Regions from separate parts of the Phytobacter sp. V91 genome, predicted to be linked through region 1. Evidence: predicted binding sites of a transcription regulator. Region 1 holds the regulator's gene; each other region holds the start of a gene.
The links. Region 1 encodes CRP, which controls carbon source genes, mostly activating them, when cyclic AMP is high. Its sites were predicted from a motif close to ATGTGANNNNNNTCACAT; they were not measured.

Region 1 (3,282 bases):
TAAGAGATAAATAGCTTCTGAGTGCCGGTAGTAGCGGCAACCTGCGCTGCTTTTCCGCCATCAGATCGCGAATATAGAGGGGGCGCTGCGTTCGCAAAACCCGGGCGATTTGGCTGAAGTGCCAGGCGCAAAACTGCCCCACCGGGTTATCAGGATGCTGGTGGGCGATTTTCTCCAGCGCGCTGATTTGTTTATCCATACTGAAGCGCTGGGGGTAACGGTGATAGAGAATATCGTCGGCAATGACCCTCAGCCTGGCCGCGACGGTCTGCGCGTTCCAGCGGATCACTTCTTCGGCATGGCTGCGTTCGACCAGCGCCTGCACTTCCTGAGGCTGATGCAAGCTGACGGCTATATGCTCCTGCAAATCGAGCGCCATCTGAAAGACACGAAGCAGCCGCTTGTAGTCACCATTATGATTCGCAGCCAGCATATGCAGTTGCTGATAACACTGACTAATCATATCCACGGCCTTTTGCTGGCGGGCCAGTAGCGGCGGCAGCGCTTTTTCCGGATCCGCATGCTGGGTCAGCAGGCTGTATTTTGCTTCGCAGTAATCGGCCAGTTGCCGGTACAGCAAACTTAAGGATTCGCGAAGCGGTTGCTCCCGCCAGAACCAAAAGGCGTTAAACGCGCCGTACCACAGGGTGCCGAGACTGTAGATCAACAGCGGTTCCCAGACCGGCATATTGCCCGCAAGGCTCAGAGTAAAGATGGCGGCGATCAGTGAGGCGGGTAGTAACCTGCCATGTAGCGCACTGATTTCCGCGGTCACCCCAAGAATGAGCGTCATCATCGTCAGAATAAGAGGCAACGGGACATTTTCGAAGAGTAAAAATTGCACCGCGAGGCTGCTACCGGCGAAAAGCGAACCGCCAATAATCACCCGTTTAAAAAAGCGTTTATGCGGGGTGTCGAGACCGGCAATGTTGCAACAGGCGGGAACTAACGAGAAGAGAAGACCGAGATCCAGTCGGCCGACAATCAGACCAACGGTCACCGGCAGACATAACACCAGCGTTTGTCGCAGTGCATAGTTGATTTCGGGGTGGTAAATCAGCCTGCGCCACATAGAAACAAAAACGGCGCATTACCTATGATAATGCACCGTTCGAAGACTTAACGTGTTCCGTACACGACAATGGTTTTACCGTGGGCGGAGATCAGGTTCTGATCTTCCAGCATCTTCAGGATGCGGCCTACGGTTTCGCGAGAACAGCCCACGATCTGACCAATCTCCTGACGGGTTATTTTAATTTGCATACCGTCCGGGTGAGTCATTGCGTCGGGTTGTTTTGCCAGATTCAGTAACGTCTGAGCAATACGGCCTGTTACATCGAGGAAAGCGAGGTTGCCGACTTTTTCCGATGTCACTTGCAGGCGACGCGCCATCTGCGAAGACAGACGCATCAGAATATCCGGGTTTACCTGGATCAGCTGACGGAATTTTTTGTAGGAAATTTCGGCCACTTCACAAGCAGTCTTGGCGCGTACCCATGCACTACGCTCCTGACCTTCTTCGAAAAGCCCCAGTTCACCGATAAAATCACCCTGATTCAGGTAAGAGAGGATCATCTCTTTCCCTTCTTCATCCTTGATGAGCACTGCCACTGAGCCTTTGACGATGTAATACAACGTTTCCGCTTTTTCACCCTGGTGAATCAGCGTGCTCTTCGACGGGTACTTATGAATGTGGCAATGAGACAAGAACCATTCGAGAGTCGGGTCTGTTTGCGGTTTGCCAAGCACCATGCGCGGTTATCCTCTGTTATAAGCTGGCTCCAGACTCAGGATCTGCACCCTGCATCTGGGGTTGCAATCTGTCTTCCCGATACTTGGGAAGTGAACCGTCAGACGTGTCTGCGGCCTCTAATATATATAGTCCTCTGCATACATGCAGTACGTCTATGTATCACTGTAGCATCCAGACTGTTTTAGCATAGCTTTTGCCGCCTGTCTCCTGGTGTCTCGCTTCAGCTTGACGCAGGTCGCCTTCCGTTGCGCCTTTTCTTATGTACGCGTAATCTGTAGAGAAAATTGCTACTCCGGAGTGAATCAAAATGCATGCACGTGTGAAATGGGTTGAAGGGTTAACGTTCCTTGGCGAGTCCGCATCAGGGCACCAAATTTTGATGGATGGAAACTCTGGCGACAAAGCCCCAAGCCCGATGGAGATGGTGCTGATGGCGGCTGGCGGCTGCAGCGCTATCGATGTTGTATCTATTCTGCAAAAAGGTCGCCACGATGTGACGGACTGCGAAGTGAAACTGACGTCTGAGCGTCGTGAAGAAGCGCCTCGTCTGTTTACCCATATCAACCTGCACTTTATTGTGACGGGAAAAGAGCTGAAAGATGCGGCGGTATCGCGTGCAGTGGATCTCTCTGCTGAGAAGTACTGCTCGGTGGCGCTGATGCTGGAAAAAGCGGCGAACATCACTCATACATATGAAGTGATTGAAGCCTGACTGGATAAGGGCATTGTAGGTTCTGATGCCCTGCTCTGGCCCTCTCCTGCGAGGGGAGGGCGCTGAAATTACGCTATCGTTCTGCCTTCCATCAGCCGCTGTACCAGCGGTGTCATGATCAGCTCCATCGCCAGCCCCATTTTGCCGCCCGGAACCACCAGCGTATTCATATGAGAAATAAACGAGCCCTGCAGCATTGCCAGCAGCCAGGGATAATCAATCCCCTCAAGGTTACGGAAATGGATCACCACAAAGCTTTCATCCAGTGATGGAATAACCTTGGCGGCGAACGGGTTTGAGGTATCAACGGTGGGAACGCGCTGGAAGTTAATATGGGTGCGGGAAAACTGCGGCGTAATGAAGTTGATATAGTCTTCCATTGAGCGCACGACAGAGTCCATCACTGCTTCACGGGAGTGGCCGCGTTCGCTGGTATCCCGCACCAGTTTCTGCATCCACTCCAGATTGACAATAGGAACCACGCCGACCAGCAGATCCACATGCCGCGCAACGTCATGCTGTGGCGTGACTACGCCGCCGTGCAAACCTTCATAGAAAAGGACATCCGTGGGTTCAGGAAGGGGCTGCCAGGGGGTAAATGTGCCTGGCACCTGGTTCCACGGAACCGCTTCATCATAGGTGTGAAGGTATTTTCGCGACTGACCTTTCCCGGTTTGCCCGTAGTCGATAAAGGTGCTTTCCAGCAGACCAAAATCATTGGCTTCCGGGCCAAAGTAGCTGATATGTCGGCCTAAATCGCGCGCTTTACGGATGGCCATGTCCATCTCTGGCCGGGTGAAACGATGGAAACTGTCGC
Region 2 (3,282 bases), on a different contig from region 1:
AGATTGGTGTGTTCTGCCACTTCTTCATCATCGAAGGTCGGAGGCGTAAAGACATCCAGATCTTTCAGACCGCGGCCCTGCAACAGTTCCGTCACCGTACGCTCCAGCGCCACGCCAAAATCAGGGTGTGCACCAAAGGAGGCAAAGCAGGTGCCGTTAGCCGGGTTGAATAACACAACACAGATAACCGGGTATTTACCGCCAAGCGAACCGTCATACGCGAAGATCGGGAAACCTTCAGCTTCCAGTTTTTCAATAGAGGCAACGACGCCATGATAGCGCGCCAGAACTTCCGCCGGGATTTCCGGCAGGCTGATGCGTTCGCTGATAATGCGGTTTTTGATATGGCGCTCAAATACTTCGGACAGACCCTGAACGCGGGCTTCGTTCGCGGTGTTACCAGCAGACATGCCGTTGGACACATACAGGTTGCCGACGATATTCATCGGAATATAGACGGTTTGCGCGTCAGACTGACGGGTAAACGGCAGGGCGCAAATACCCCGCGCTTCATTGCCAGACTGCAAATCGACCAGCATGCCCGCAGTCAGTTCATTCTCCGGATCGTAAAATGCGCGCAGGCGGGCATCCAGGATACCTTCCGGCAGCGTCTCATCTTCTGGCAGCGGGAACCATTTTTCATTCGGATAGTGAACGAAGGGGCCATCAGCAATGGCATCGCCCAGCCAGAAGTCGGCAAAGAAATAGTTGGTGGACAGACGCTCGAAATATTCACCCAGCGCAGAAGCCAGGGCCGCTTTTTTGGTGGCGCCTTTGCCGTTGGTGAAGCATAGCGCGCTGTCTTTATCACGGATATGCACGGACCAGACGTTTGGCACCGGGTTCAGCCAGGAAGCCTCTTCAATATTAAAGCCGAGATCGAGCAGTTTTTGCTGGAAGCGAGCGATGGAATCTTCCAGGGCGGCGTCTTTGCCGGGGATATAGGTTTGCGTCATAGCAGCAGTCACTTTTTTGTACGTAAAGCGGGCGATCATACGGGTTTTATGTGACTGGCGCTATCTTCGCCGGGCGGTCGGCGAAAATAAAACTTTCCCCTGAGATTATCAAAGGTAACTGCCTGTTAACGCATAAAAATAAAAGTGTTTGATCTCTATCGCTTGTACGCAGATTTTCGTCGGCTGGCGATGCAGTCCGACAGCGGTCAGCGCAAAGATAAACTTCAATGATGTTAGTAGCGCATAAATCCAGAATGGTCGAAGGTCAACGGGATAATTCGCCTGTCCCTTATAGCCAAAATGTCGGTTTTATGACGATTCACCGGAAGAATGTTTTGTGTGAGGTGGCGCACATTTGCCGGGTCATAAGTTTTAGACATTGCGGCGCGTGTCACTGAATGATAAAACCGATATCCACTGTTATAACTTATTGCTTTTAGCGTGGTGAGGGGAAATGGCTCAGGTCTTTAATTTCAGTTCAGGTCCGGCAATGTTACCGGCGGATGTGCTTAAACAAGCTCAACAGGAGCTTTGTGACTGGCAGGGTCTTGGTACATCGGTGATGGAAATCAGCCACCGTGGCAAAGAATTTATCCATGTGGCGGAAGAGGCAGAAAAGGATTTTCGTGACCTGCTGAATATCCCCTCGAACTATAAAGTACTGTTTTGCCATGGCGGCGGCCGCGGTCAGTTTGCAGGCGTTCCGCTGAATATTCTGGGCGATAAAACCACTGCCGATTATGTTGATGCCGGTTACTGGGCGGCAAGTGCGGTAAAAGAAGCGAAAAAATACTGCGCTCCTAACGTTATTGACGCCAAAATCACGGTTGATGGCCTGCGCGGCGTGAAGCCAATGAGCGAGTGGCAACTGAGCGATAACAGCGCTTATCTGCACTACTGCCCGAACGAAACTATCGACGGTATTGCCATTGATGAAACGCCGAACTTTGGCAATGACGTGGTGGTGGCGGCGGACTATTCATCAACGATCCTTTCTCGCCCACTGGATATCAGCCGTTACGGCGTGATTTATGCCGGTGCGCAGAAAAACATCGGCCCGGCGGGTTTAACACTGGTGATCGTTCGTGACGATTTGCTGGGTAAGGCGCATCAGGCATGCCCGTCGATTCTGGATTACAGCATCCTGGCCGAAAATGACTCCATGTTTAACACCCCGCCGACCTTCGCCTGGTATCTGGCCGGGCTGGTGTTTAAATGGCTGAAAAACAACGGCGGCGTTGCTGCGATGGATAAGGTTAACCAACAAAAAGCCGATCTGCTTTACGGCGTTATCGACAGCAGTGATTTCTATCGTAACGATGTGGCGAAAGCGAACCGTTCACGTATGAATATTCCGTTCCAGTTGGCCGACAGCGCGCTGGACAAACTCTTCCTCGAAGAGTCGCTGGCTGCAGGCCTGCATGCCCTGAAAGGTCACCGTGTGGTCGGTGGTATGCGTGCTTCAATCTATAACGCTATGCCGCTGGAAGGCGTGAAAGCACTGACCGAGTTTATGGCTGACTTCGAACGTCGCCGCGGCTAATTTCGCTTTTCCTCATACCCCCGTGGCGTGCTGCGGGGGTTTTTATTCCGTTTTGTTGAGAGTTAAGTTTCATGGAATCCCTGACGTTACAACCCATCGCGCGGGTCGATGGCACCATCAATCTGCCTGGTTCTAAAAGTGTTTCCAACCGCGCCTTGTTGCTGGCCGCCTTTGCACAAGGCACCACCGTCCTGACCAACCTGCTGGACAGTGACGATGTGCGCCATATGCTCAATGCGCTCAGTGCGTTAGGCGTTTCCTTTACCCTGTCAGCCGATCGCACCCGTTGCGAAGTGACGGGTAACGGCGGTCCACTGGTCGCGGATAAGCCACTGGAGTTGTTCCTTGGGAACGCCGGTACCGCAATGCGTCCGCTGGCTGCCGCACTTTGCCTTGGCAGTAACGACCTGGTGCTGACCGGTGAGCCGCGTATGAAAGAGCGTCCGATTGGTCACCTGGTGGATGCGCTGCGTCAGGGTGGGGCACAGATTGAGTATCAGGAGCAGGAAAATTATCCGCCGTTGCGTCTTCGCGGTGGCTTTACCGGCGGTGATGTTGAGGTTGATGGCAGCGTCTCCAGCCAGTTCCTGACGGCATTGCTGATGACTGCGCCGCTGGCAACTCAGGACACCACTATCACCATTAAGGGTGACCTGGTTTCCAAACCTTATATCGATATCACTTTGCACCTGATGAAAACCTTCGGCGTTGAGGTGGATAACCAGGATTACCAGCGCTTTGTCGTGCGTGGGAATCAGCGTTACCAGTCTCCAGGCCATTATC
Region 3 (3,282 bases), on a different contig from region 1:
AATACCCACCACCATCACCACCGCCATCTGCTCCTGCACCACCCACTCAGAGAGCGGGCGCAGATCGTTCATCAGACTGCGCCAGCCGCCGGTACCCTCAACGACCACATGATCAACCCGGTCGCAAAGATGGGCCAGACCATTAGACAGAAGGGTGTAATTAATCGGAAAACTATGCGCGACGCTACTTTCATCTTCACTGAGCGCAACAGGATTCACCGCCGAATAGGGCAACTCTATGGACGAAACACTTTGCAAAACCATCGCATCTTTATTGCGCAGGCCCTCTGGTGTCTCTTTACTCCCTTTAGCGACCGGTTTGTAACCCGCGACGGTTCTGCCACTGGCCGCCAGCGCCTGAAGCAGCGCGCGGGACACCACTGTCTTCCCGACAGACGTATCAGTACCCGTTACAAAGAAACGCTTAAGCATCGCTAACTCCACCGTTATGCTACGAAAATATAAATAAGGAAAATAATTCAGTGGTGGAAGTCTATGTTAAGCGTCAGTCAGGCAGCTTGAGATAGCGCAATATTTAGTACAACAACAGGAAAATGTCAGCCCTGTAACAGACGGATAAGCAGAGAACCGTTATACATCGCGTCTTTTACCAGTGCGGCGCCTGCCATGGTGCCCTGATTAGTGAATTGCGTACTTTCAACGGCGATATGCTTACTGTAGGCCGGAAGGGACTGCTGACGAACACAGTCAGCAATGGCCGGGAAGAGGATTTCCGCCGCTTTGCTCAGCGGCGAACCAATAAGAATTTTTTGTGGATTGAATAAATTCACCATAATGGCCAGAATGCGGCCGACATTGGCCCCCACGCCGCTGATAATGTCTTTCGCCAGCAGGTCTCCCCGCAGGGCGGCATCGCACAATGACTCCACCGTCAGCGGTTGCTGATGCAGCATTGAGCTCATCGACTGGCTCATACGCAGTTGCGCCAGCTCCAGCACGCTCTCAACGCTGGCAATGGTTTCCAGGCACCCATGGTTACCGCAATAACAGCGTTTACCGTAGGGATCGACCTGGGTATGGCCAATCTCCACCAGGCTGCTGCTACCCGCATGCAGCAGGCGTCCATCGGTGATGACTCCTGCCCCCACGTTATGGTCAATCACTACCTGAATCACATCCCGCGCCCCGCGCGAGGCGCCAAAAAGAGCCTCCGCCATGGTCCAGGCGCTGATATCGTGCTGTACATACACCGGCACGCCCGTGTGCTTTTCCAGCGCCTCGCCCAGCGGCATATCCTTCACATCGTCATAAAACGGCATGCGATGGACGATGCCATTTTCCGTATCAATGATCCCCGGCAAGGTGATGGCGATAGCGGTCAGACGTTCGAGTTTCTGCGTATGACGGGTAAAGAAGGCATCGATATGATTGATGATCCGCGCCAGCAACGGCGTTTCGTCGGTAAGGGGCAGCTCAAGCAGCTCTTCAACAACCAGCTTACTGCTCAGGTCACGCAGGGAGAGGACGATTTCCGCCCGGCTGATACGTAAAGAGAGATAGTGCCAGGCTTCGGTTTCCACCATCAGCCCCACCGCTGGCCGCCCGCGGCTGCCAGGCTCCTGAATTTCGGTCTCCTGTACCAGGTGTGCTTCCAGCATTTCACGCACAATCTTGGTAATACTGGCGGGCGCAAGCTGTGCCAGTCTTGAAAGATCGATGCGCGAAACCGGGCCAAGCTGATCAATAAGGCGATAGACCGCCCCTGCGTTGGTCTGCTTAATTTGATCAATATGACCAGGCTGACTATCAGCAACCACCTCTGACTCCCTTTATTTTTGAGCTCGAAATAAACTTTTCGATATGGTGAAGCACTTCATGAGTCGCCGTCAAATATTTACGTAGCCTTGTGATTTACAGCACATTTTTCAGGGGGGTATTGCGCAATTTTCATCCATTTACTGCGCCGATCAGTTTTTGTTTGAAACGCCGTGCCGCCGTTCCCTGCTCACGATGTTTTGCCCACACCAGCCACATTTCCGAAATCGCATCTTCCTCAAGGATCGGTACCCAGCGAATTTCATTCAGCTGCACGCGGCGAAACGACGCGGGCAAAATCGAAACGCCCAGCCCGGCGGCAACCAGGCCGATAATGGTCATCGCTTCGCCCACCTCCTGAGTGATGGTCGGCGTCAGGTTATAGCGGCGCAGCAGGCCGAGAATATCGTCATACAATCCGGTTCCCACATGTGGATCGAAAAAGACAAAGGGTTCCTGCGCCAGCTCCACCAGCGAGACCCCCTTTTTGGCGGCCAGCGGGTGATCGCGGTGGATCATCGCCAGCAGCGGTTCACGTAAAATCACCTCCCACGCCAGGTTATCCGGCAGCAGGGTGTTGCGCATCAGCCCCAGCTCCAGCCCGCCATCGTTAAGGGGGGCTATCTGCTCGCGGGTGTTGATTTCACGGGTCTGAATATGCACGTCCGGGTAGAGCTGGCGAAAGGATGAGAGGGTGTCGGAAACCGCTTTAATAAAGGGCGCGGACGAGGTAAAGCCAATCCGCAACTCGCCGGTTTCCCCCTGGTGAAGACGGGCCGCGCGGGCAGCGGCCTCTTCAACCTGGCTTAAAATCTGTCGGCTGTCGGCGAGAAACTGCCGCCCGGCCGCCGTCAGCGAGACGCTGCGGTTAGTCCGGGCGAACAATCTGGCGCCTATTTGCTGCTCCAGAATCTGGATTTGCTGGCTCAACGGCGGCTGGGAAATGTTAAGCCGGGCGGCGGCGTGGCCAAAATGCAGCTCTTCGGCAACGGCAATAAAATAGCGAAGATGGCGAAGTTCAATATTCATATTCTAAAAGTATTATTTGAGACTATTAATATATTAGACAGAATATTCCGCATTTCATACCCTTACTGTTATCCCCGTCTTGTCGGGATCCCCATCTAAGGACAAAAAGTGAGTCGTACATCAACCGTCGATACCCTCCCCGCGAGTGGCGCCGACGACACCGCCCATGTTTTACCCACTCAATATATTAAACGTGGTACCCCCCAGTTCATGCGCGTCACCCTGGCGCTGTTCTCCGCCGGACTGGCAACCTTTGCCCTGCTTTACTGCGTACAGCCCATTTTGCCGGTGCTGTCACAGGAATTTGCCATCTCCCCGGCAAGCAGCAGTATTTCACTCTCGATATCAACCGCGATGCTGGCCATTGGCCTGCTGTTTACCGGCCCGTTGTCGGATGCGATCGGGCGAAAAAAAGTAATGGTCACAGCACTGCTGCTGGCATCCTGCTGTACCCTGCTTTCGACCATGATGACCAGC

Region 2: serC (3-phosphoserine/phosphohydroxythreonine transaminase) is a predicted target of CRP. The motif match lies at 1,294-1,311, and genes of this name have one in related genera.
Region 3: mlc (sugar metabolism global transcriptional regulator Mlc) is a predicted target of CRP. The motif match lies at 1,866-1,883, and genes of this name have one in related genera.

Annotation. Positions count from the first base shown of each region.
Region 1 is NZ_CBFFRJ010000014.1:25,089-28,370, reverse strand. It holds gene ACSZO4_RS04695 (YccS/YhfK family putative transporter) at 1-1,072, opposite strand, end outside; gene crp (cAMP-activated global transcriptional regulator CRP) at 1,120-1,752, opposite strand; gene ACSZO4_RS04685 (OsmC family protein) at 2,061-2,465, shown strand; gene ACSZO4_RS04680 (phosphoribulokinase) at 2,534-3,282, opposite strand, start outside.
Region 2 is NZ_CBFFRJ010000023.1:24,911-28,192, reverse strand. It holds gene ycaO (30S ribosomal protein S12 methylthiotransferase accessory factor YcaO) at 1-956, opposite strand, end outside; gene serC (3-phosphoserine/phosphohydroxythreonine transaminase) at 1,411-2,499, shown strand; gene aroA (3-phosphoshikimate 1-carboxyvinyltransferase) at 2,571-3,282, shown strand, end outside.
Region 3 is NZ_CBFFRJ010000113.1:5,057-8,338, forward strand. It holds gene bioD (dethiobiotin synthase) at 1-432, opposite strand, end outside; gene mlc (sugar metabolism global transcriptional regulator Mlc) at 558-1,778, opposite strand; gene ACSZO4_RS19520 (LysR family transcriptional regulator) at 1,909-2,805, opposite strand; gene ACSZO4_RS19525 (MFS transporter) at 2,914-3,282, shown strand, end outside.